2 regions of the Pelosinus sp. IPA-1 genome follow, and region 1 is predicted to be linked to the other one. Evidence: riboswitches for the same ligand, from Rfam matches in the RefSeq annotation. Region 1 holds a riboswitch; the other holds the start of a gene.

Region 1 (11,642 bases):
AATTAATGTCACATTTACACCTCATTTTTATCCGCAGACACGAATTCCATATATGTAAACATTTTCTATATATTCATTTAAATTCCTCTATTATTTACTATATATTTCAATTTAAGTGTAAAAATATGTATTCCGTTGAAATAGCAAAACACTATTACCATTTTTTATAATGGAATAGTGTTTTGCTTTAATTCTATTCTTACGTGTTGTTTACTCCTCTGTACGGGGAAAACACATGGGAGCCGTTAACTGATTAAATACATTAACATTGGGATCGCCAAGACTTAAGCCATTAGTAAGCCGATCACTGTGTAGTGAAATAATTACGCTTGTAATTTTGGCTACACCACTCGGCGTGGGAATGCCTCTTAATGGATTATAATCTAAGGGAGCAACGTAGTAATTTAAAGTACCATTAGTATTTACAACTAGTCGATTTGGGTCAAAACCATCAGAGGTATAAACAGCTGATAAAGGAGCTGCCGGCCAAAGCCCTCTATCCGTTACAAAAAATAAAGTATACACTCCTAGGGGAATTAGCCCTTGAGCTGATACTTGAATATGTCCTTCACACCCTCTGCCGCAAATCTCTCCTGTAGCAGTTGCCTGTAGCCAAAAAGCCTGGGCAATCGCAGGTGGCCGATTATTGGGCATAGTTTCAAAAATCAAATCGCAACAACCATCGCACGCTTTGGATTTTCTATCCTCTTCCATACTTTTCCCTCCTGAAATGAAATTTTCATTTAAGATGATTCAGAATATATTTATACCTAATACATCACTACACTTTTTTTTGTATTCTATGCGAAGTAGAGGAAAAACGTGCAATATAAGAAAAGACTTGGCTTGTGCCAAGTCCTCGGACGCAGGCAGAAGCCTTAGTCGTTCTTACTTGGAATCAAGGAAGTGTATACTTTCTGATTCCGGAACAAAACTCCTGTACAAATTCTTAGTAGAATAGTACAGGAGTTTATTCTATCTTATTATGGTTTTACATTGGCTTTAAACACTTGTTTACCATCTTTCATTTCAATAATAACTACACTCTTAACAGCATCATGAGTTGCATTTAAGGTCGTCGCCCCCGTAATTGCTGAAAAATCCTTGGTGGTAGCTAAAGCCTCACGAATCTTTTCAGGATCAATGCTATTGGCACGTTTAATCGCATCAATTACAATGTTCGCTGCATCATAACCAAGGACAGCCATAGCATCTGGCACTTGCCCATACTCCTTCTTATAAGCCTCTACAAAAGCCTGAGAAGTAGCACTAGTATCATCTACCGAATAGTGATTGGTGAAATAAGTATTATTAAGGGCGGCTCCAGTTCCTACTTCTACTAACTTAGGTGAATCCCATCCATCCCCACCTACGATTGGTACCGTAATCCCAATTTCGCGGGCTTGTTTCACAATTTTACCTACTTCCTCATAATAACCCGGGATATAAATTACCTCCGCATTTAATGCCTTAACTTTTGTCAAAATGGTTTTAAAATCTTGATCCTTTTGCAAATAAGCTTCTTCCGCTAAAATATTTCCGCCGCCTTTGGTAAAGGCATCTTTAAAGAAGGATGATAAACCTTTGCTATAATCACTGCTACTATCAACTAACATAACTGCCTTTTTCAGTTGCAATGTATTAAGTACAAAGTTTGCTCCAACTGTCCCTTGGAAGGGGTCGATAAAACAGACCCTAAAAGTATAATCTTTCACCTTACCGCTCTTCTCATCTACTGTTACTTTAGGATTAGTAGCCCCTACTGCCACAAAAGGAACTTTAGTTGCTTCCGCTACGCTTGAAGTTGCAATGGCATTCGAACTAGCAAAGATACCTGTTACAGCAACTACTTTATCTTGTGTTGCTAGCTTTGTCATAGCATTTGCCGATTCAGAAGGTTCACTTTTATTATCAGCAATGACGGCTTGGAGTTGCTTGCCAAGTACCCCGCCTTTTGCATTGGCTTCTTTAATTGCCATTTTCGCGCCATTTGCCGACGAAGTCCCCATCGTCGCATTACCACCTGTCATTTCATTGAGAATACCAATTTTAATATCTTTCGAGCTAGAACTGCCGCAGCCCGCGAGAACCCCTGCCATTATTAGAACTACCAAAGATACCACTACCAACTTAAAACTAATTTTACTCATAAAAATTTCTCCCCTTTTTTAAATTGTTTATATAAAGAAGACTTGATTTAGATGGAGTTTTAACTCCATCTGAATCTTAGTCGCACTTATCCAGGAACTTAGCCGCTCTTAACTCCCGCTTATATAAGTGAGCCTTGGGTCCGGAGACCCCTAATTCGAACTTATTTCGAGTTTACAGCCTGTTTCCCTGACCTTCAAGGGCAGGGAATTACAGACTGTTAACGAGATGAAGAAGGGAGTTTTAGAGCGGTTTAGTCATCGGATAAAAATTAAAGAGTCAAATCATCTCTGATTTGACTCTGGAAAAACAAATGAACACACCAAAAATGGCGTTTTCAGCATCACAATATAAAGAGATATAGAAATATCCCTGTATATCACGATTTTTGTCTCTGTCCTTTTGCCTGAGAGATTTGTCAGCAACTTATCATTGCTGTATTTCACCTTCGGCGCTCAATTTAAGAGTCTCTCCAGAGTTCCGTCCACTTACGGTTCTACTCGGTGGTCCGAGTGCCTGAGAGTTTTACTCCTTCGGCGGGCTATTCTAGCCACTCTCCCGCAAACTTCATTCGGTAAACATATGTAGTTGTAGAAAAAACATTCACTGTAAGTATCATTATAAAACAATACATCAAATTATTCAATAGTATTATATAAGTATTTTTCAAATTTCCAACTCTCTATTTTCTTTATGAACTAAATGTTTTAAATGACCTTTTTCTATATTTTCATAATATTTAATTTTATAATCTAAATGAAATTGTTAATTTGAAAGGAGTCGTTCTATTATATTAACTTTACTTGGATTTCTTATGGTTATTACTTTCATGTACCTAATAATGTCTAAAAGGATGACTGGATTTGCTGCACTAATTATTATACCGATTACATTTGGACTATTAGGCGGGTTCGCTCCCACAATTGGTAAGCTTATGATGGATGGTGTTAAGACCATAGCACCAACGGCAATTATGATGATGTTTGCTGTTATGTATTTTGGTATTATGGTGGACGTGGGTTTATTTGATGGACTCATTGTTCAAATATTAAAGAAAGTTAAAGGTGACCCGCTAAAAATCGTTGTAGGAACAACTTTATTAGCAATCATAGCCTCTTTAGAAGGAGAAGGTGCTGTAGTCTTCATGATTACCTGTACAGCAATGTTACCTCTATATAAGAGGATTGGCATTAATCCCGTCATATTAGCAGTAATATGCGCAATGGTGACTGCCGTGAAGAATATGTTTCCATGGGCAGCTCCCACGGCTAGGGTTTTAGCAGCGTTAAAACTTGATGCAGCTGAAATTTTTAATCCCTTGGTTCCTGTAATCATTTGTGGATTTGCCTATATAGCATTGATGGGATATGTATTGGGTAAAAGAGAACGGGCTAGATTGGGAGTTATCCAAATAGAAGACTCTATGATCGACGGCATTGCTAAAGAAGTGGTATCGAAAAATCCTGAGTTTAAGCGTCCTAAATTATTCTGGGTTAATCTGATTATGACCCTAACTCTTATGGGCCTGTTACTTGTAGAAAAGAAGATCGGAGTCTCGATTCCAATCATCTTTTTGGCGGGAAGCGCATTGGCTTTAATTGTAAACTTTCCTAAGGTTAAAGAACAGCAAGGGCGTATGTTGGCTCATGCCAAAGAAGCTCTACAGGTTACCGCAGTGGTTTTCGCCGCTGGGATATTTATGGGCATATTAACAGGAACTAAAATGACAGATGCTATGGCAACATTTCTAATAGGAATTATCCCAACTGGTTTGGGATCACACATGGGGATGATTACAGCGCTGTTAAGTGCTCCACTGTCCTTCTTGTTATCCAATGACGCCTTCTACTTTGGCGTGTTACCAGTACTGAACCAGATGGCTGCGACTTATGGAATCGGTGCTGCGGAAATTGGTCGAGCCTCCTTGTTGGGAACACCGGTACACATGTTGAGTCCACTGGTAGCAGCATTATGGTTATTGGTGGGAATGTGTGATATTACCTTTGGCGACCTACAAAAAGGCGGCATATGGTGGGCCTTTGGACTAATGATATTGAATATCGTGGTGGCAATAGTAACTGGAGCCATTAGTTTATAATAATAGAAATGAAAAAAACTCCTACAGTCTTTTCAAACCGAAAAGCTGTAGGAGTTTTTTATGGTATCAGAATTTATAAGTTTCTAGTTAAAAGATTGAACCACAAAGACACAATGCTGCTATCGCGGCACACAAAGAAGATGGGAATGAAATGGATAGAACCCCTTTGTGTCTTTGTGGTTCAAAAAGGACGCTTAGCGTTTTTCTTATGTATGTTAGTCGAGCTTACCAACCAATTTTTTACATGAAATGAAAAACTGCTCCACTTACAAATGGTATTAACCATAATATCCAAACGATCAAACTATAACGATGAAATTTTCTTGTCCAAATATCTTTTTTATTTACAATAATAATAGTTGCCCAACATGCATGTAGTAGCATTAATGAAAGTGCCACTATACCAGTAAGGCTGTGAAAATTGTTAGGTATTTGCATGTACTGAGAAATAGCTTGGTTAACTCCTTCTACTTGTGTCTTAGAAAATTCCCCCATCGCCCTTGTTCCTAGAACATCACAAATAATCCCAAACCAAAATAAGATTAAATGTACTCTTTTCAACTCACCTTGTATTTTTTCACTCCAAACTCCAATGGTATAGAATACAAAGGCAGAATTTATAAAGATAATTCCACTCGACATGATAATTCCTCATTTCTACCAAATCTCATCGATTCAACTTAAATCGTTTCACTACTCTTATTGACGAAATAAACGATGATTTATTGCATAAAAACAAACTAACACTACTCCCTTTAAAAAATAATCCCACAGCCATTTGGCTGTGGGTAATCTGCATAAGGGTTTTACCCTGCATTATTTCTTTTGCTTATGATATTCTGCCACTTTGCCAAAAGCATAACCGCTAGCTGCAATGGTTGCAGCAATATCTTCTTCTGAATGAGCCGCTGACATAAAGCCTGCTTCAAATTGTGAAGGAGCCATATATACTCCCTTTTCTAGCATTGCATGATAAAAGGTATTGAAAGCACCAATATCTGATTGTTTAGCGCTTTCATAGTCATAAACTGGTTTGTCGGTGAAAAACATGCCAAACATAGCGCCAAGTTGATGATATTGTAAGGAGAAGCCAAATTTGTCTGCCTGTGCCCGAATACCAGCACATAAGCTTTCTGTTTTCTTACCTAACACTTCATACAATTCAGGTGCCTGAGATAGTATTGACAACGTTGTAATACCTGCCGTCATTGCCAAGGGATTTCCGCTCAGTGTACCAGCCTGGTATACGGGACCCGCTGGAGAAATTAACTCCATAATATCTTGCCGTCCACCATACGCACCTACAGGCAACCCACCGCCAATAATTTTGCCTAAGCAGGTAAGATCAGGTTTTATGCCAAACACAGACTGAGCGCCATTATAAGCTACTCTAAAACCAGTCATTACTTCATCAAAGATTAGTAATGCACCATATTGTTCTGTCACTTCTCGTACAGCTGCTAAATACCCCTCTTTCGGCAATACCATCCCCATATTACCTGCTACAGGTTCTATAATAACGGCCGCAATCTCCTCGCCGTATTTACTAAAAGTTTCTTTCAATGCGGAAATATCATTATAGTCTACGGAAATTGTTCCGCCAGCAACAGCCTGAGAAACGCCTGGACTATCAGGAACTCCTAGGGTAGCGGCACCAGATCCGGCTTTCACTAAAAGACTATCGTGATGACCATGATAACAGCCAATAAATTTTACAATCTTATTACGTTTCGTATAAGCTCTTGCCAAACGTAGGACACTCATCGTAGCTTCTGTACCGGAGTTAACCATACGTACCAATTCCATTGATGGTACAGCCTGCTTCACTAATTTAGCTAGTTCTGTCTCTAAAAGGGTAGGTGCCCCATAGCTCGTTCCTCTACCTACAGCTTGAGTCAAGGCTTCCACTACTGCAGGATGGGCATGGCCTAAAATCATTGGCCCCCAAGAACCAATATAGTCGATATATTTATTTCCGTCGATATCATACAAGTAACTTCCCTTTGCGCTAGCAATAAAAGGTGGCGTACCACCTACACCACGAAAAGAGCGAACAGGACTATTGACGCCACCAGGAATACATTCCTTCGCTTCTTGAAATGCCTTAATTGATTTTTCCAAGTTCAATGTCATTAGTAGACCCCCTAAAAAAATAATAATCGAACCACCAAGACACAAAGGGCACAAAATTTTTCACAAAGGGCTTATCCTTTATGTTCTCCTTTGTGTGTTGCGCTAAGGGCATTGTGTCTTGGTGGTTATATATTTGTTATCTTTATTCTTCTTTTAACCAGCGGGCAACATCCATAGCATGATAGGTAATAATAATATCTGCACCTGCCCGTTTCATGCTGAGCAAAGTTTCCATTACAGTACGTTTCTCATCAATCCAGCCTTGGGCTGCTGCTGCCTTTACCATAGAGTATTCACCACTCACATTATACACAGCAAGAGGATAATCAAAGTTATCTCTCACTTGGCGAACAATATCCAAATAGGCTAACGCCGGTTTTACCATAATGATATCTGCGCCCTCGGCTATATCTAACTCTACTTCACGCATAGCTTCTCGGCTATTAGCTGGGTCCATTTGATAACTGTGACGGTCACCAAACTGTGGTGCAGAATCAGCTGCATCACGGAACGGACCATAATAAGCCGAGGCATACTTCACTGCATAGGACATAATGGATACATTCTTGTACCCATTTTCGTTTAGCGCATTACGAATGGCTAAAATCCGACCATCCATCATGTCCGAAGGAGCAATGATATCTGCCCCTGCCTGGGCTTGGCTAAGAGCAGTCTTCGCCAATAGTGGCAATGTACTATCGTTGTCTACCTCATGGCCTTCTAGCATACCACAATGACCATGACTCGTATATTCACATAGGCACACATCGCCGATCACAACCATACTAGGAAGGGCTGCTTTAATCAAACTCATAGCCTTTTGTACCGGACTATTCATATCCCAGGCACTTGAACCTTGTTCATCCTTATATTCAGGGATTCCGAATATAATAACAGCCGGTATGCCTAAGGCATATGCTTCAGCCACTTCTTTGACTGCCATATCCGCAGATAGATGAAATACATTGGGCATAGAAGGAATTTCTTTACGAATCCCACTTCCTGGCACAACAAACAAGGGATAAACCAAATTATTTATCTCAAGAGTCGTTTCCCTTACTAACTTTCGTATTCCCGCTGATACTCTAAGGCGACGGGGACGAAGAAGCTCGTTCATTATTTAGCCTCCTTATATAAGGTTGTAATTGCTTCTACCATACCATGAATGGTATACTCCTCTGCTATTACATCGGGCTTAATGCCATTTTCTAAACACGTACCAGCTGTTATAGGACCAATGCATGCAATTTTGGCAGTTTGCAAAAGCTCTGAACCCTTAGAACCTAATAGCTCTAATAAATTAGTCACCGTAGAAGAACTGGTAAATGTAACTAGATCAATTTCTCCAGCTGACAATTTTTTTGCCAGCATTTCGCCATCGCTATCCCCTGTAAGAGTACGATACACTGGTACTACGTCTACAGTAGCACCCATTTCTCTTAGCTTTTCTGGTAAAATATCTCTGGCTACCAAAGCTCTTGGAATGAGTACGGACATTCCCGGCTCAATCCGTCCAGTCAATGCCGCAGCAATACCTTCCGCTCTAAATTCCAAAGGTACAATATCCGCTAAAATTCCGTAATTTTTAAGCGCAGCTGCTGTTTGTGCTCCTATGGCAGCAATTTTCACATTGCCTAAAGCCCGGCTATCTCGTTTTTTACTATATAAGTGGTTAAAAAAATGTTCTACTCCATTTACACTAGTAAAAATCATCCAATTGTAGGTAGCAAGCTTATCAATGGCTTTATCCAGTTCTGCATAACTTTCTGGTGGAACCAACTTTATGGATGGTGCTTCAATACATTGCGCACCTAAGTTTTCTAATTGACAAGTCAAAGCACTAGCCTGCTCACGAGCCCTAGTAACAAGTGCTGTTTTACCAAATAGCAACCGCTGATCAAACCAAGCCAAGTCTTGACGTAAATTCACTACTTCACCGACGATAAATATAGCAGGAGGCTTAATACCCTCCCTTGCTACATCAGCAGCTGCTTTGCCTACTGTTGTAACTAATACCCGTTGTTCAGGTTTCGTACCCCAGCGAATGACTGCAGCGGGAGTATCCGCCAAGCGGCCATTTTCTATTAATTTTGCTGTAATATGAGGTAGGTTCTCTACCCCCATTAGAAATACTAAAGTATCTACCGCAGTAGCCAAATGGGACCACTTAATCGTAGATTCTGCTTTAGTTGGATCTTCATGACCCGTTATGACCGCAAAAGAAGTCGCAACGCCTCTATGAGTCACAGGAATACCAGCATAAGCAGGTACGGAAATGGCGGAAGTGATACCTGGTACTACTTCAAAGGATACTTTATTCTCAACTAAGGTTAATGCCTCTTCCCCGCCCCGCCCAAAAACAAAAGGATCGCCACCTTTTAGCCGTACTACATTTTTACCTTCTTTAGCTTTATCCACAAGTAACTGATTAATGTCTTCTTGACGCATAGTATGATTACTAGAAGCCTTGCCCACATAAATAAGTTCTACATCTGGACGTGCTGTTGACAAAAGGCGATCATCTGCTAATCGATCATAAACTATGGTATCTGCTTGCTGTATATATTCTAGGGCTTTTACACTAATTAATTTATAATCACCAGGACCTGCCCCTACTAAATAGACCATTCCTTGTTTCATATTCTCTCCTCCTGATAGGCTACAATTATTTAAAAATACCTTAAACCACAAAGGCACAAAGGACACAAAGCTCTTCTACAAAGGTCTTTTCATACTTTCCTTTAACTTTTTCTTTGTGTGCCGCGCTAGCGCGCATTGTATCTTTGTGGTTTATCCATTTATTATTGATTTACTTCTAGCTCCTGCAAAATTTCCCGCCCACCTGCATCTAACATGTTTTGGGCCAACGCCTTACCAAGTTGTTTAGCTTCTGCTGGGGCACCACTAATCGTCTTGCGTATTTGGCGAACACCATCAACAGACAATATAGCGGCCTCTAAGTTTAATACACCCTGATTCACGGTTGCATAGACGCCAATAGGAATTTGGCAACCGCCCTCTACCTCCGCTAGATAAGCACGCTCTGCCTCTACGGCTAGGCGAGTCTCTTGATGATTCAAAAAGGCAAGCATTTCTAAAACTTCCTCATCATCACTACGCGCCTCAATTGCAAGGGCTCCTTGTCCAACTGCCGGCAAACAAATTTCACTCGGCAATACTTGGGTAATTCGCTCCTGCCAACCTAATCGTTTTAGACCAGCAACTGCCAATAGAATCGCATCCAAATCTCCCGTATCTAATTTCTTCAATCTCGTATCTAAGTTCCCCCGTAGGTCATGAATCACTAGATCAGGTCGATACTTGAGCAGCTGTGCTTTACGCCTTAAACTAGACGTCCCAACCTTAGCCCCCTGTGGCAAGTTTTCCACAGTACCATACTTCGGACTAATAAAAGCATCACCAGCATCAGCCCGTTCTGTAATAGCGGCCAACAATAAGCCTTCTGGCAATTCCGTCGGCATATCTTTAAGACTATGTACTGCCAGATCAATTTCTCCCCGTAACATGGCAGTCTCTAGTTCTTTTGTAAATAACCCTTTCCCGCCAATTTTAGCCAGAGGTACATCTAATATTTTGTCACCTGTAGTTACGATATGGACTAGATTTACTTCTATCCCCGGATATTGATCTCTTAAACAGGCGGCAATATAATTAGCTTGCCATAAAGCCAATTTACTGCTGCGCGTACCGATAACAAGTTTTTTTCTTTTCACGATGTCTGCCCTCTCCTATTGTATCGAGTTTAAATAAATCTAGTATTGCGTCTAAATATAATTGTTCATTCTGGGTACAGGCCCCTTCATTGATACAAACCATAGGGTCCCTTAACATCTTTCGAATAATCATCTTAGACATGTTCTCTACAGCCCTACGTTCCTCTGCCGTAATGTCAGGCAATTTCGTTAAAGCACGTTTTAATTCCCGTTGACGGATTCTTTCCGCTTTATCTGTTAAGCGTGCCATAACAGGCCGCAGAGATAAATAGCGAAATTTGATCAGTAATTCTTCTAATTCTTTTTTGATAATATTCTCAGCTAACTCCGCTTCTTGCTCGCGAAGGCGCAGATTGGATTCCACAACTGCTTCCAAATCATCAATGTTATATAAACGTACACCGGCAATCGCAGATACCTCAGGTTCCACATCTCGGGGTACAGCAATATCAATAATAATGATAGGACGTCCTTGCCTTTTTGGCATTAAGTGAGCAACATCCCAAGCTCTGATAATATAATGAGGAGCCCCTGTAGAGGTAATAATAATATCCGCTTCTACAGCACTTTTCATAAAATTCTCAAAAGGTACTGCTATACCACGAAATTGACTCGCTAATTCAACAGCCCTCTCATACCTACGGTTCGAAACAAATACAGTTTTAACGCCATTTCCTACTAAATGCTTAGCTGTAAGTTCGCCCATTTGTCCCGCACCTAATAACAATACATTAGAAGTTGATAAATCCCCAAATACATTTTTCGCCAATTCAACTGCCGCATAACTTACAGATACCGCACTATGAGCAATACGAGTTTCAGTCCGGACCTTCTTTCCTACGGCAATCGCCCTATGAAATAAAGTGTTAAGAACAGTACTTGTTGTACCAACATCCCTTGCTATGGAATAAGCCTTTTTTACCTGACTCAAAATCTGCCCTTCACCAATGATTAAGGAGTCAAGGCTCGATGTTACACGAAATAAATGGTTAATACAATCTTCTTCCGCATAATAAAAGAAGTCTGCGACATCTAAGGGAGTTTCAGAAATTCGTTGCAAAAACTGCTGCATTACTGGAAAGCCATCTTCTGCATCATCCACAACAGCGTACATTTCTGTACGATTACAGGTTGATATTATCACGCATTCGCTGATTTCTTCATATTCATGAAGACGATTCAAGGCCATTTTTATTGTATCTTCAGAAAAAGTAAAACATTCCCGCACATCAACAGATGCGGTTTTATGATTGAGTCCCAGAACAACTAATTGCATTATAAATCTTAGCCTCCGCCTCTTTTATCTTGCCATCTTTTAGCAAGCTAATTACTTCCTGATCTATGGTTCTTCGCCAAACGACTTCTCGTTCCTTTGATGTTGGCAATTCTTTTTTTATTTGTTCTCGAACCTTTGCCACCAACTCAAGGTATGTACCATATTCAGGACCATAACGTTCTCCTAATTCTTCGCGTAACTTTTTGGCTACTGCCGGGCTTTTCCCCCCGGTAGAGATGGTCAGCAATAAATC
Region 2 (11,642 bases), on a different contig from region 1:
TTTGGTGTGGGTGCGATTACTAAGATAACCGATATTGCGATCATTTTAGCTAAACAAGGAATTAGTAAGGTTCTTGTAGTTACTGGTAAGGGGTCACATATCAAGTCTGGTGCTTGGGGACATGTGGAACAGGCCTTTGCTGTTGCTGGTATAGCACCAGTATTATACAGTAAAATAACTCCCAATCCGACGGTTGATCAAGTCGATGAAGCAACACAGTTAGCAATGGAGTTTGGAGCACAAGCTGTTATTGCTATTGGTGGTGGCAGCCCAATTGATGCAGGTAAGAGTGTGGCGGTTTTATTAGCTAACCAAGGTAAAACAGCACGTGAACTGTACGAATTTGCTTTTGTACCTGAAAAAGCAGTTCCGATTATCACCATCAATTTAACCCACGGAACAGGGACTGAGGCAGATCGTTTTGCAGTTGTAAGTATACCTGAGAAGGAATATAAGCCGGCTATAGCCTATGACTGCTTATATCCCATGTACTCTATCGATGATCCAGCCCTCATGACTACTTTACCTGCTGATCAGACAGCCTATGTATCAATTGATGCTATCAATCATGTTGTCGAGGCGGCTACCACTAAATTGGGCAACCCTTTTGCCATAAGCTTAGCTCGAGAAACAATTCGTTTAGTTGCCCATTACCTTCCATTAGCTCAACATAATCCGAAGGATCTGGAAGCACGCTATTATTTATTGTATGCTTCAATGATCGCTGGTGTTGCCTTCGATAATGGACTTTTACATTTTACGCATGCTATGGAACATCCTCTTAGTGGCATGAAACCAGATTTGGCCCATGGTTCAGGACTAGGCATTTTATTGCCAGCAGTAGTGAAACACATTTATCCAGCCAAGGGAACTATTTTAGCAGATATCCTAGCACCCTTAATACCTGGAATCAAAGGTACTCCAGAAGAAGCATATACTGCTTACAGTGGATTGAAACAGTGGCTTAAGGCACTCGGTATAAAAGAGAACTTACGTGAGGAAGGGTTTGTTGATGGTGATGTGGCCCGTCTTACAGATTTAGCTTTTGAAACTCCTAGTTTGGGGCTACTACTCAGTATGGCACCAATTGAGGCCAGCCGGGAGACAGTTGCTGCTATATATGCGGATTCTCTATAAAATAATGCTTACAAGGATTCCTGGGCGGAATCCTTGTAAGCATTTTGTATGTTCACGAGAAATATTACGACGATAAGATATCTTCAGCATAGAAAATTCAGATGTATTAGTTATTATACAGATTATGTGACTTATATTGAAAGTGAGCCAATATTTGGTGTCATTACTAGACGACACACAGAATACATTTATTATATAAAAGAAAAGAGAGTAGCGAGCTTTCTTTTATATAATGCCCAACGTTACCGATACTCTATTGAGAATCAGTTAGTTATCTATCCTAAAGTAAAATGCATGTTGCATCTTATTTAGGGATTTCTCCTGAAACATTAAGCCGACTTAAAAAAATGGCAAAAAGCACTTTTTATCATCATATCTATTAATAAGTAAAATCCTACAAGGATTTAAATGCGAATTTTAACAGGGATAATCATCGATAAAATACGATTGACATAAATTAGCCATTTTGTTAGAATATTCTTAATAGTAAAATAATGCATATAGAATGATGGTTATAGGGAGAGATCGCTGAATGCGGCGCCGAAGGAGCAAGAACTTTGTCAAACTCTCAGGCAAAAAGGACCGTAACCGGACTATACTCTGGAGAGTACGCCTTGTAAAGGCGTCACCGATGGGGAGCCTATTTAGGCAAAACTCTCAGGTACAACAGACAGAGACAAAGGGGGATTCGTCCGCCTTTGTCTCTGTCTTTATTTTTAAGAAAACAAGTAGAAAGGGGAGATGGATTATGGCAGCATCAAAAAAGACGCCTCTATATGAGACTCATTTAGAGTACGGTGGAAAGATTGTTGAATTTGGAGGTTGGTTACTGCCAGTACAGTATACCGGGATTTTGGAGGAACATCGAGCAGTTAGAGAAAAGGCTGGCTTATTCGATGTTTCACATATGGGGGAGGTACTTGTTAAGGGGCCTGATGCCTTTGCATTTGTACAAAAATTAGTAACGAATGATGTATCTCGCCTTGCTAATCATAAAATACAGTATACGCCCATGTGCTATCAGGATGGTGGTACTGTTGATGATTTGCTTATTTATAAACAGGGTGAAGAAGAATATTTATTAGTTATTAATGCTGCTAATATTGAGAAAGATTGGCAGTGGATGCAGGAAAATAAGGGCGGCTTTCATACAGAATTAATCAATTTATCCGATCACACAGCGCAGCTAGCCTTGCAGGGTCCCCTAGCTCAGGCTATTCTTAGCCAATTGACAGATATAGCTTTAGAAAATCTAGAGTATTATTGGTTTTTACCAAAAGTAATGTTGGCGGGCAAGGAGACGCTAGTATCTAGAACTGGTTATACTGGCGAAGATGGATTTGAAATTTACTGTCGCCCAGAGGATGCAGCATCATTATGGAATTCTATAATGACTGCAGGTAAATCTTATGGGCTGTTACCTGCAGGCCTAGGCTGTAGAGATACTCTGCGTTTTGAAGCTTGCCTGCCACTCTATGGGCATGAATTATCCAAGGATATTTCCCCCTTAGAAGCAGGGATTGGTATGTTTGTGAAGCTGGACAAAGGTGACTTTATTGGTTGTGCTTCTTTGGCAGAGCAAAAGAAAAATGGCGTAAGACGTAAAAATGTAGGTTTTGTTATAACTGGACGAGGGATAGCTCGGGCTGAATATCCTGTAATGGCACAAGGACGATGTATTGGGATAGTAACCACAGGAACCTATTCGCCAAGTTTGGATAAGAATATCGGTCTTGCTTTAGTAGAAGCCGAATTTGCTATAGTTGGACAGCAATTTGATATAGAGATTCGTGGTAAAAAAGTAGCTGCTCAAGTAATTCCTAAACCATTTTATAATAGAAAGGGGAAATAAAAATGAAAACTCCAGTAGAATTAAAGTATTCACGCGACCATGAATGGGTGAAAATTGAGGGAACTCGTGCAAGGGTGGGTATTACCGATTATGCTCAGTCTCAGCTTGGTGATGTAGTGTTTGTTGAGGTGCCTACAGTGGATAGCAAGATAGCTGTAGGGGCGGGTTTTTCAGTGGTAGAATCAGTGAAAGCAGTATCTGATATTTATGCACCTGTTGGTGGTGTGATTGTGGAAGTAAATGAGACGCTTACTGATGCACCAGAAATTATGAATGAAGATCCTTACGGCGAGGGTTGGCTGGTAGTCATCGAAATAGCCGATCCAGCGGACTTTAACCAACTACTTAGTAGTGACGAGTATGAAAAATTAATAGCTGAAGGAGGTCATTAAAATGGGGTGGAGTTATTTACCTCATACTTACGAAGACCGCCGTACCATGCTTGCCGCCATTGGTGTAGAGAAAGTGGAAGATCTTTTTAATGATATTCCCACCCATCTATTATTTAATCGCCCACTACAGTTACCAGCTCCCATGTCGGAGCCAGATTTGATAAACTACCTTCATAAATTAGCTGGGGTAAATGCTAATCTCCAGGAATATACTTGTTTTCTAGGCGCAGGGGCTTATGATCACTACATACCAAGTGTGATTGACCATGTAATAAGACGTTCTGAGTTTTATACAGCTTACACTCAATATCAACCAGAAATCTCTCAAGGATACTTGCAAGCATTATGGGAATACCAAAGTATGATCTGCCAGTTAACAGGGATGGAAGTCTCTAATGCTTCCATGTATGACGGTGGTACCGCCTTAGCCGAGGCAGCAATGATGGCCTGTAACGTCACAAATCGCAGTGAAGTGCTGGTAGTAAACACAGTGCATCCTCATTATCGCACTGTACTCACTACGTACGGAATGGATTGGGGATATAAACCAACAGAGTTTGGTTATAAAGATGGTACTGCAAATAGGGAAGAACTCACACAATTAATAAACAAAAATATCGCTGCTGTTATCATTCAATCACCTAATTTTTTCGGGTGTATTGAAGATATAAAAAAAGTTGCTGATCTTATTCATGCAGAAGGAGCATTGCTTATCGTGGCTGTCGATCCTATTTCCTTAGGTATTTTAGAAGCACCTGGTGAACTTGGTGCAGATATCGTAGTTGGCGAAGGCCAGTCTATGGGATTGGCGACTGCTTTTGGTGGTCCTTGTCTGGGTTTTTTTGCTGCTAAAGAAAAACTGATGCGCAAGATGCCTGGTCGTATTGTGGGGCAGACCGTGGACCATGATGGTAATCGAGGATTCGTGTTAACCTTACAAGCAAGGGAACAGCATATACGTAGGGAAAAGGCGACTTCAAATATCTGCTCCAATGAAGCTTTGTGCGCCTTAACAGCTGCTGTATATTTGAGCGCTGTTGGTAAAGAGGGCCTGCGTCAGGTAGCCGAATTATCACTGCAAAAATCTCACTACGCATACCGTGAGCTAACAAAATTAGAAGGATTCAACTCTGTATTTGGGGCAAGTTATTTAAAAGAATTTATTATACGTTGTCCAAAATCTATTACCCAAATCAATGAAGAATTACTACATGAAAAAATGATTGGTGGATTGGACCTTGGTATTTATTATCCAGAACTTAAAAACTGTATGTTATTGTGTGTAACAGAAAACAGGACACAGGACGATATTAACCGATTGGTAAAGAAATTGGGGGCGATAGTATGAGAAAAACTAAATCCTTGATTTTTGAAATAGGGAAAGAAGGTCGCTGTGCTGTAGATATGCCTAAATGTGATGTACCACAAGAAGCCATTACATCATTAATACCCCAAGAATTTTTACGAAAAAATCCTGCGGCCCTGCCAGAAGTCAGTCAACTAGATTTAATACGTCATTACACAGAACTGTCTGAACGGAATTTTGGTGTAGATTCAGGTTTTTATCCATTAGGTTCGTGCACCATGAAGTATAACCCAAAAGTGAATGAAGATATCGCCCGTTATCCTGGATTTGCTTTATTGCATCCTTTGCAGCAGCCTGAAACAGTGCAGGGAGCCTTAGAACTGTTATATAACATGGAACAGTATCTTGCTGAGCTTGCAGGAATGGATGCTGTTACCATGCAGCCAGTTGCAGGTGCTCATGGTGAATTGACAGGATTAAAGCTGATTCGGGCCTATCATCGGCGCAATGGGGAAACTCGAAACAAAGTTATCGTGCCTGACTCGGCTCATGGCACCAATCCTGCATCAGCTGCCGTATGTGGGATGGAAATTGTAGAAATAAAGTCAAATGAAGATGGATCGATCAATTTAGATGCACTCCGCACAGCAGTAGGGCCAGATACGGCTGCCCTCATGTTGACTAATCCAAGCACCTTGGGATTGTTCGAAACCAATATTCAAGAAATTGCTAGCATTGTCCATAATGCGGGTGGACTATTATATTATGATGGGGCTAATGCCAATGCCATTATGGGGATTGTTAGGCCTGGAGATATGGGCTTTGATGTTGTCCACTTTAATCTTCATAAGACCTTTGGTACACCACATGGAGGTGGTGGTCCAGGCTCAGGACCTGTAGGTGTAAAGCGTAGCCTTGTTCCATTTTTGCCTACCCCTGTGCTCACTTTTGATGGAAGCAAATATGACCTGGATCATAATCGTCCACTGTCTATTGGCAAGGTACATTCTTTCTATGGTAATTTTGGGATTATTGTTCGTGCCTACGCTTATATCCGTGCTTTAGGTCCAGATGGATTGCGCCAAGCCAGTCAAGATGCTGTAATGAATGCCAATTACTGTTTGACCCAGTTACGGCAGCAGTACCATGCTCCTTTTACTCGTTTTTGTATGCATGAATGTATCTTAACATCCAAGGAACAAACACAATATGGCATTCGAACACTAGATATTGCCAAGCGACTACTGGATTATGGTTATCATCCACCCACCATATATTTCCCTATGATTGTAGAAGAAGCACTTATGATTGAACCAACGGATACAGAAAGCAAGGAAACCTTAGATGGATTTATTGCTGTAATGAGGAAAATTGCGCAGGAGGCCAAAGAAGACCAGTCCCTAATTAAGAGTGCTCCCAGTACTACTGTAGTTGGGCGTTTAGATGAAACTTTGGCCGCTCGCAAACCGGTTGTAAGATGGAAAGAGTAATTTGTTTTACATACCCCCAGAATACCAAATCTATCAGTGTCACAGAAAATCGCTGTGAACAAAATTGCGCTCATTGTGGTGGTCATTATCTGAAACATATGTTGCCAATCTCTGCTATGCAGGAGAGCAACGCTACTAGCTTTTTGATTAGCGGCGGCTGTAAAGCTGACGGGACCGTTCCTATTGGTCAGCATATTTCTGAACTGAGAGCCTTAAAACAAGGAAGGCTTTATAATCTTCATGTGGGATTAATAGATAAGGCTGAAATTGTAGAAATCACTGAGATTGCTGACTGTATCTCTTTTGATTTTGTTGGTGATGATGAGACCATTCGTGAAGTCTTTGGTATAGAACGGACAGTAAGTGATTATATCCATTGTTATAAAGAATTACGTCAAAAAGTTAAGGTGATGCCCCATATTTGCATTGGTCTACATGCTGGTGAGATCAGAGGCGAATATCAAGCAGTAAAGCTTTTACAGGAGCTTGGTATGGATGCATTAACATTTATTATTTTTACACCAACTCGTGGGACTCGTTATGCAAATTGTTTGCCCCCAAAGATGGAGGATGTAGTAAAACTATTAACGTGGGCTCGTCAGGTATGTCCTTCGATACCCATTCACTTAGGTTGTATGCGTCCTGGTGGGCATTATCGTAGTGAAATTGATCAATGGGCGGTTAAAATCGGTATGGATACGATTGTCAATCCTACGCCTAAAGCTGTGGCACTAGCAAAAGAATTAGGCATGTCTATCTTACGGACTGAGGAGTGCTGCGTACTATGAACCTTTGGAAACTTTCTGCAGGTACAGCCTGCCTAATTGGCAAAAAGAAATTTAAAGCGGATGTTCTTCCTACTACTGCTTATATTATGCTCGGGGAAAGGTGCAAAAATAACTGTCAATTTTGTGCCCAGTCACGGGACAGTGAAGCTAGAGTAAATCTGCTTTCCAGGGTGACTTGGCCAGTTTTTCCGAAGGAAGAAGCTGCCGCCGGAATCAGAGATACTTATGAAGCAGGAGCAATAAAGCGAGCTTGTTTGCAAGTGGTATACAGCGCAAATAGTTGGGATACCACTGTCGATGCACTTGAATTATTACATGCTAACAGTGCGGTTCCCATCTGCATATCCAGTCATCTAGAAACAGTAAAGCAGGCGAGAGAGCTTGTATCAAGAGGCGCAGAAAGGGTCTGTATTGCGCTCGATGCCGCTACGCCAGAGTTATTTGGGAAGGTAAAAAAAGGTCAGTGGGCTTCTAAGTGGAGCCTCTTACTAGAGTGCGCACTGGCATTGCCAGGCCTTGTTACCACGCATCTCATAGTAGGATTAGGAGAAAGTGAAGCGGATATGGTGAGTCGAATGGCGGTCTGTATCGACAAAGGAATCCGAATTGGCTTATTTGCTTTTACTCCTATACGTGGGACCCCTTGGGCACATCTGAATGCGCCTACAATTGCTCACTATCGGCGCATTCAGATTGCTCATCATCTGCTTAGGAACGGATATAAGCAGGATATCATTGGCTACCAGGATGGGATCATTTCCGAGTATAACGTACCAAAGGTTGAGTTATTAGGGATATTAAAAGACGGTCAAGCATTTCAAACAAGCGGTTGTGATGATTGTAATCGTCCTTACTATAATGAGCGTCCTGGCGGTCTTATGTATAATTATCCTCGCCGCCTTACGTCTTTAGAAGTTACTAAGGCGATTAAGGAGTGCGAAATTATTAGGGGAGAAAATGATGAACTGGCGACTAATTAACAGTGGATTCGCTGATGCCGCAACAAATATGGCTATTGATGAAGCCATATTACTGGCACATAGCGCTGGTAAAGTTCCGCCCACACTCAGGTTCTATGGCTGGCAGCCTGCTGCAGTTAGTCTAGGATATTTTCAAAGGGTGATGTCTGAAATTGATTTGGACCAATGTAAAGAGCGTAACATTGACGTGGTACGCAGATTAACTGGAGGCAGAGCTGTTCTGCATGACGCTGAGCTCACCTATAGTATTGTTGTCCAAGAAGATAACCCTCTAATCCCTAAAACCATTACGGCATCTTATCGTTATTTTAGCAATGGTTTATTAGTTGGTCTTAAGGAACTTGGTATACAGGCGCAAATGACTGTGCCTGCCGCGATTTATGGGCAAAGGAAAAAACAACCTGCGTCAGCGGCCTGTTTTGATGCTCCTTCTCATTACGAAGTAACAGTGGAAGGGCGAAAGCTGGCGGGAAGTGCCCAGGTACGTAAGAATGGCGTTATTTTACAGCATGGATCATTACTATTGCGCTTTTCCGCTGAGCAGTTTGTAGAGTTACTGCGGTTGCCATCAGTAGAAAAACGCCAGCAGACAGCTCAAATGTTAAAGGAGAGAGCTACAGCGATTGAAGATGTGCTAGGAAGAACCGTGACGTGGCAAGAAGTGTATCATCCCATGCCCGAGGCTTTTGGGACGGCTCTAAGCATCAAGCTAGTGGGTGGAGAACTTACAGAAGAAGAACAAAGAGTAAGTAAAGAATTGGCGTCAACAAAATACAGTCAGGACTCCTGGAAAATGCTTCGATAAGCAGTGGCAACAATACGAGGGAGGAGAAAAAATGGATTATGATGTAGCGGTGATCGGCGGTGGTCCTGGAGGCTATGTTGCCGCCATACGAGCGGCCCAATTAGGCGGGAAAGTATTATTGGTAGAAAAGGATAAGATGGGGGGAGTCTGCTTAAACCGCGGTTGTATTCCTACCAAAACCTTATTAAAAAGCGCTGAAAAATGGCAAGAACTTAAGAGTTGTCATGAATTTGGTCTACAGGCTGAGAATATAGGATTTGATTTTGATGCCATTAGATTACGTAAGAATCAAGTTGTTAACAAGCTGCGTGGCGGTATTGAACAGTTAATCAAAAGCAATGCTATAGAAATGATACATGGAGTAGGAGTACTAGAAGGGCCAAATCGGTTGATTATCACACAAGGAAAAGAGAAAATCAGTTATGAAGCAAAAAATATTATTGTTGCTACAGGTTCTGAGCCCATGCATTTACCTATACCAGGCCAGGATTTGCCTAATGTCATTGACAGTAATCAGCTGCTAGAGATAGATCATGTTCCAAGCAGTATGATGGTCATTGGTGCGGGTGCGGTAGGGATTGAATTTGCCGCTATTTTTCAATCCTTTGGCTCAGAAGTAACCGTAGTAGAAATGCTACCGACAATTTTACCAAATATTGACAATGAAATAGTCAAACGTATGGGGATCCTTCTACGCAAACAGGGCATAAAAATGCTGACAAATACCAAAGTAATTGGTATGGAGGAAAACAACGAAGGCGTTAAGGTTTCTCTTGATAATGGTAAGTCAATTCAAGAACTCACTGTGGGAAAAGTATTAGTAGCAACTGGCCGAAAACCTATAGTAGCTGGGCTAGGGCTTGAAGCTGCAGGTATTGATTACAGCCAGGCTGGTATTAAGGTGAACAGCAAAATGGAGACCAATATACCTGGAATTTATGCTATCGGTGATGTCACTGGAGAGGAAATGTGGGCTCATGCCGCCTCGGCAGAGGGTATGGTTGCTGCAGAAAATGCATTGGGTGATAATGTTAGTATGGATTACAGTGCGGTGCCAGGTTGTATATTTACTACGCCAGAATTAGCTATGGTTGGGCTTACTGAGAAGGAGGCTCAAGACACAAACATAGATATAAAAGTTAGTAAATTTAATTTTGCTAGTAATGGTAAGGCTGTTTCTATGGGTGAAACAGATGGTTTGGTCAAAATTATAGCCGATGCTAATAGTAATAAAATATTAGGCATGCACATCTTAGGAGCCCACGCTAGTGATCTAATTATGGAAGGTGCAATCGCTATTCATAATGGCTTAACGGCAGATCAAATTGCACACACAATTCACCCTCATCCTAGTTTATCTGAGACGGTAATGGAGAGCGCCCATGGAATTAATGGTGATATCATCCATCAGTTTATCTTGAAAGGGCGACCTCTATGAATATTTTCTAGTTTACTAAAGACATTTTTGAAATATAAGACACAGCACGTCCATTTAGTAGTGGAATAGTGCTGTGTCTTTTCTGCGTCATTATATTTTTTATCTATAGTAATGTTGGAAACCAGTAGCTCATAAACTGTAGAAGAGGTGGTGAGCGTGGGAAAAACAACATCCCCTAAGTGTAACGTGACAGTAAGTTATAATCCTCATAAAGATTTAGCTAAATTGGCTAGAGGATACGCAGTTATGATTAAAGTTGCTATTCGTATAATCAGGCAGAAGAAGATTTCTGAAGTAGAATGACTTCTCCGGCAAAAAAAATGGACAGGAATGTGATTAGGACGGTATTGAGCGTTCTTTCGTTCAATATCTAAAAAAATAGAATAGATATGGCGTAATACATATCTTTATGTAGTACTGGGGATAGTAGGAGTTATTTTATATAATGGTGGGTTAATTCTAATGAAATGTAAGGATAATATGGTGTTTGCTTTCGCAAGCCTACAATTACTTTGGTTTTTATTTTTCTTATGATATACCAATCATTGATCTATTTGCTCCATACTAGTAAACCAATAGAGGAGTCCTCTAGCTACGGTTCCAACTATGAAGAAAAGTAAAAAGTGATAGAACCAGTTCCATTTATAAAGTTGAAAAATGCCTAATAAAGAATACACAGGCAAGATTACAAAAACGATAACTGCACAACCGATACCATTCCATAGAAGGAAACTTCTCCATGAAGATGTATACTGAAATACTAACATATACATAATTGGCCCCATAGTAAGACCTACTATGAATAAAGGCGGTTGAAATGGAAGGAGCCTGATTTTAAAACTCCACAATCCTAAAAAACCAACAAGAGTAGTATCTATTACAGCAAAGGCTACGGCACAGAGTGAACCTAACAATAGTAGGTCTTTTATCCTTCGCTTATCAACTAGTTTAAACCATATACCATACGTAACGATAAGTACACCAACCGTAATGAACCAACCAAATGAAAAAAGTTCCTTAGAAATCCAATGTTGGTAGGAGATGTTGGCCGATAGTCTTCCAACTTCATACAAATCAGGCATCTTGTTCCCTCCAGTGAGTTGACATACTTAGCCTTTTTAGCAGAATTACTTGTGTTAAAGTGTTGGTTTATTTCACAAGAACTATGCGGTAAAAAGGAGACTAACGTAACACAAACACTAACTATTTAATAGCTTAGTCTAAGATTGTGGATGCGTATGCATGTCATAAGTTTTAATTGCTTATAGCAGGAATTTTTGGGATTAGGTAGTACGTTTAAGATATGTTAGATTTATTTTCTATGGGTGATTTAAAAGCAGAGACTTTATTGGAAACTTAAAAAGGAGTTACATATGTCGCTGGTTATATATAACCAGTAAAGGGATAAAGGTATCATCTTAATAAAGTGATGACGGCTAAGCTAAAAATTAGCT

The links. A riboswitch is a leader RNA that binds a small molecule or an ion and turns the genes downstream of it on or off. The one in region 1 is predicted to bind glycine.
Region 2: another riboswitch for glycine. It lies ahead of gcvT (glycine cleavage system aminomethyltransferase GcvT); the one in region 1 lies ahead of QSJ81_RS06925 (ABC transporter substrate-binding protein).

The regions. Positions count from the first base shown of each region.
Region 1 is NZ_BSVC01000003.1:18,031-29,672, reverse strand. Features, by position in the region: gene QSJ81_RS06935 (ATP-binding protein) at 1-12, opposite strand, end outside; gene QSJ81_RS06930 (hypothetical protein) at 211-714, opposite strand; gene QSJ81_RS06925 (ABC transporter substrate-binding protein) at 984-2,150, opposite strand; glycine riboswitch at 2,533-2,634, opposite strand; glycine riboswitch at 2,643-2,719, opposite strand; gene QSJ81_RS06920 (CitMHS family transporter) at 2,936-4,246, shown strand; gene QSJ81_RS06915 (HsmA family protein) at 4,487-4,888, opposite strand; gene hemL (glutamate-1-semialdehyde 2,1-aminomutase) at 5,063-6,379, opposite strand; gene hemB (porphobilinogen synthase) at 6,522-7,496, opposite strand; gene cobA (uroporphyrinogen-III C-methyltransferase) at 7,496-9,019, opposite strand; gene hemC (hydroxymethylbilane synthase) at 9,181-10,113, opposite strand; gene hemA (glutamyl-tRNA reductase) at 10,073-11,389, opposite strand; gene QSJ81_RS06885 (precorrin-2 dehydrogenase/sirohydrochlorin ferrochelatase family protein) at 11,358-11,642, opposite strand, start outside.
Region 2 is NZ_BSVC01000004.1:84,672-96,313, forward strand. Features, by position in the region: gene QSJ81_RS10115 (iron-containing alcohol dehydrogenase) at 1-1,137, shown strand, start outside; glycine riboswitch at 1,644-1,731, shown strand; gene gcvT (glycine cleavage system aminomethyltransferase GcvT) at 1,886-2,989, shown strand; gene gcvH (glycine cleavage system protein GcvH) at 2,992-3,381, shown strand; gene gcvPA (aminomethyl-transferring glycine dehydrogenase subunit GcvPA) at 3,383-4,729, shown strand; gene gcvPB (aminomethyl-transferring glycine dehydrogenase subunit GcvPB) at 4,726-6,177, shown strand; gene lipS1 (LipS1 family lipoyl synthase) at 6,165-6,965, shown strand; gene lipS2 (LipS2 family lipoyl synthase) at 6,962-7,945, shown strand; gene lipM (octanoyltransferase LipM) at 7,923-8,750, shown strand; gene lpdA (dihydrolipoyl dehydrogenase) at 8,782-10,188, shown strand; gene QSJ81_RS10160 (hypothetical protein) at 10,345-10,491, shown strand; gene QSJ81_RS10165 (CBO0543 family protein) at 10,731-11,270, opposite strand.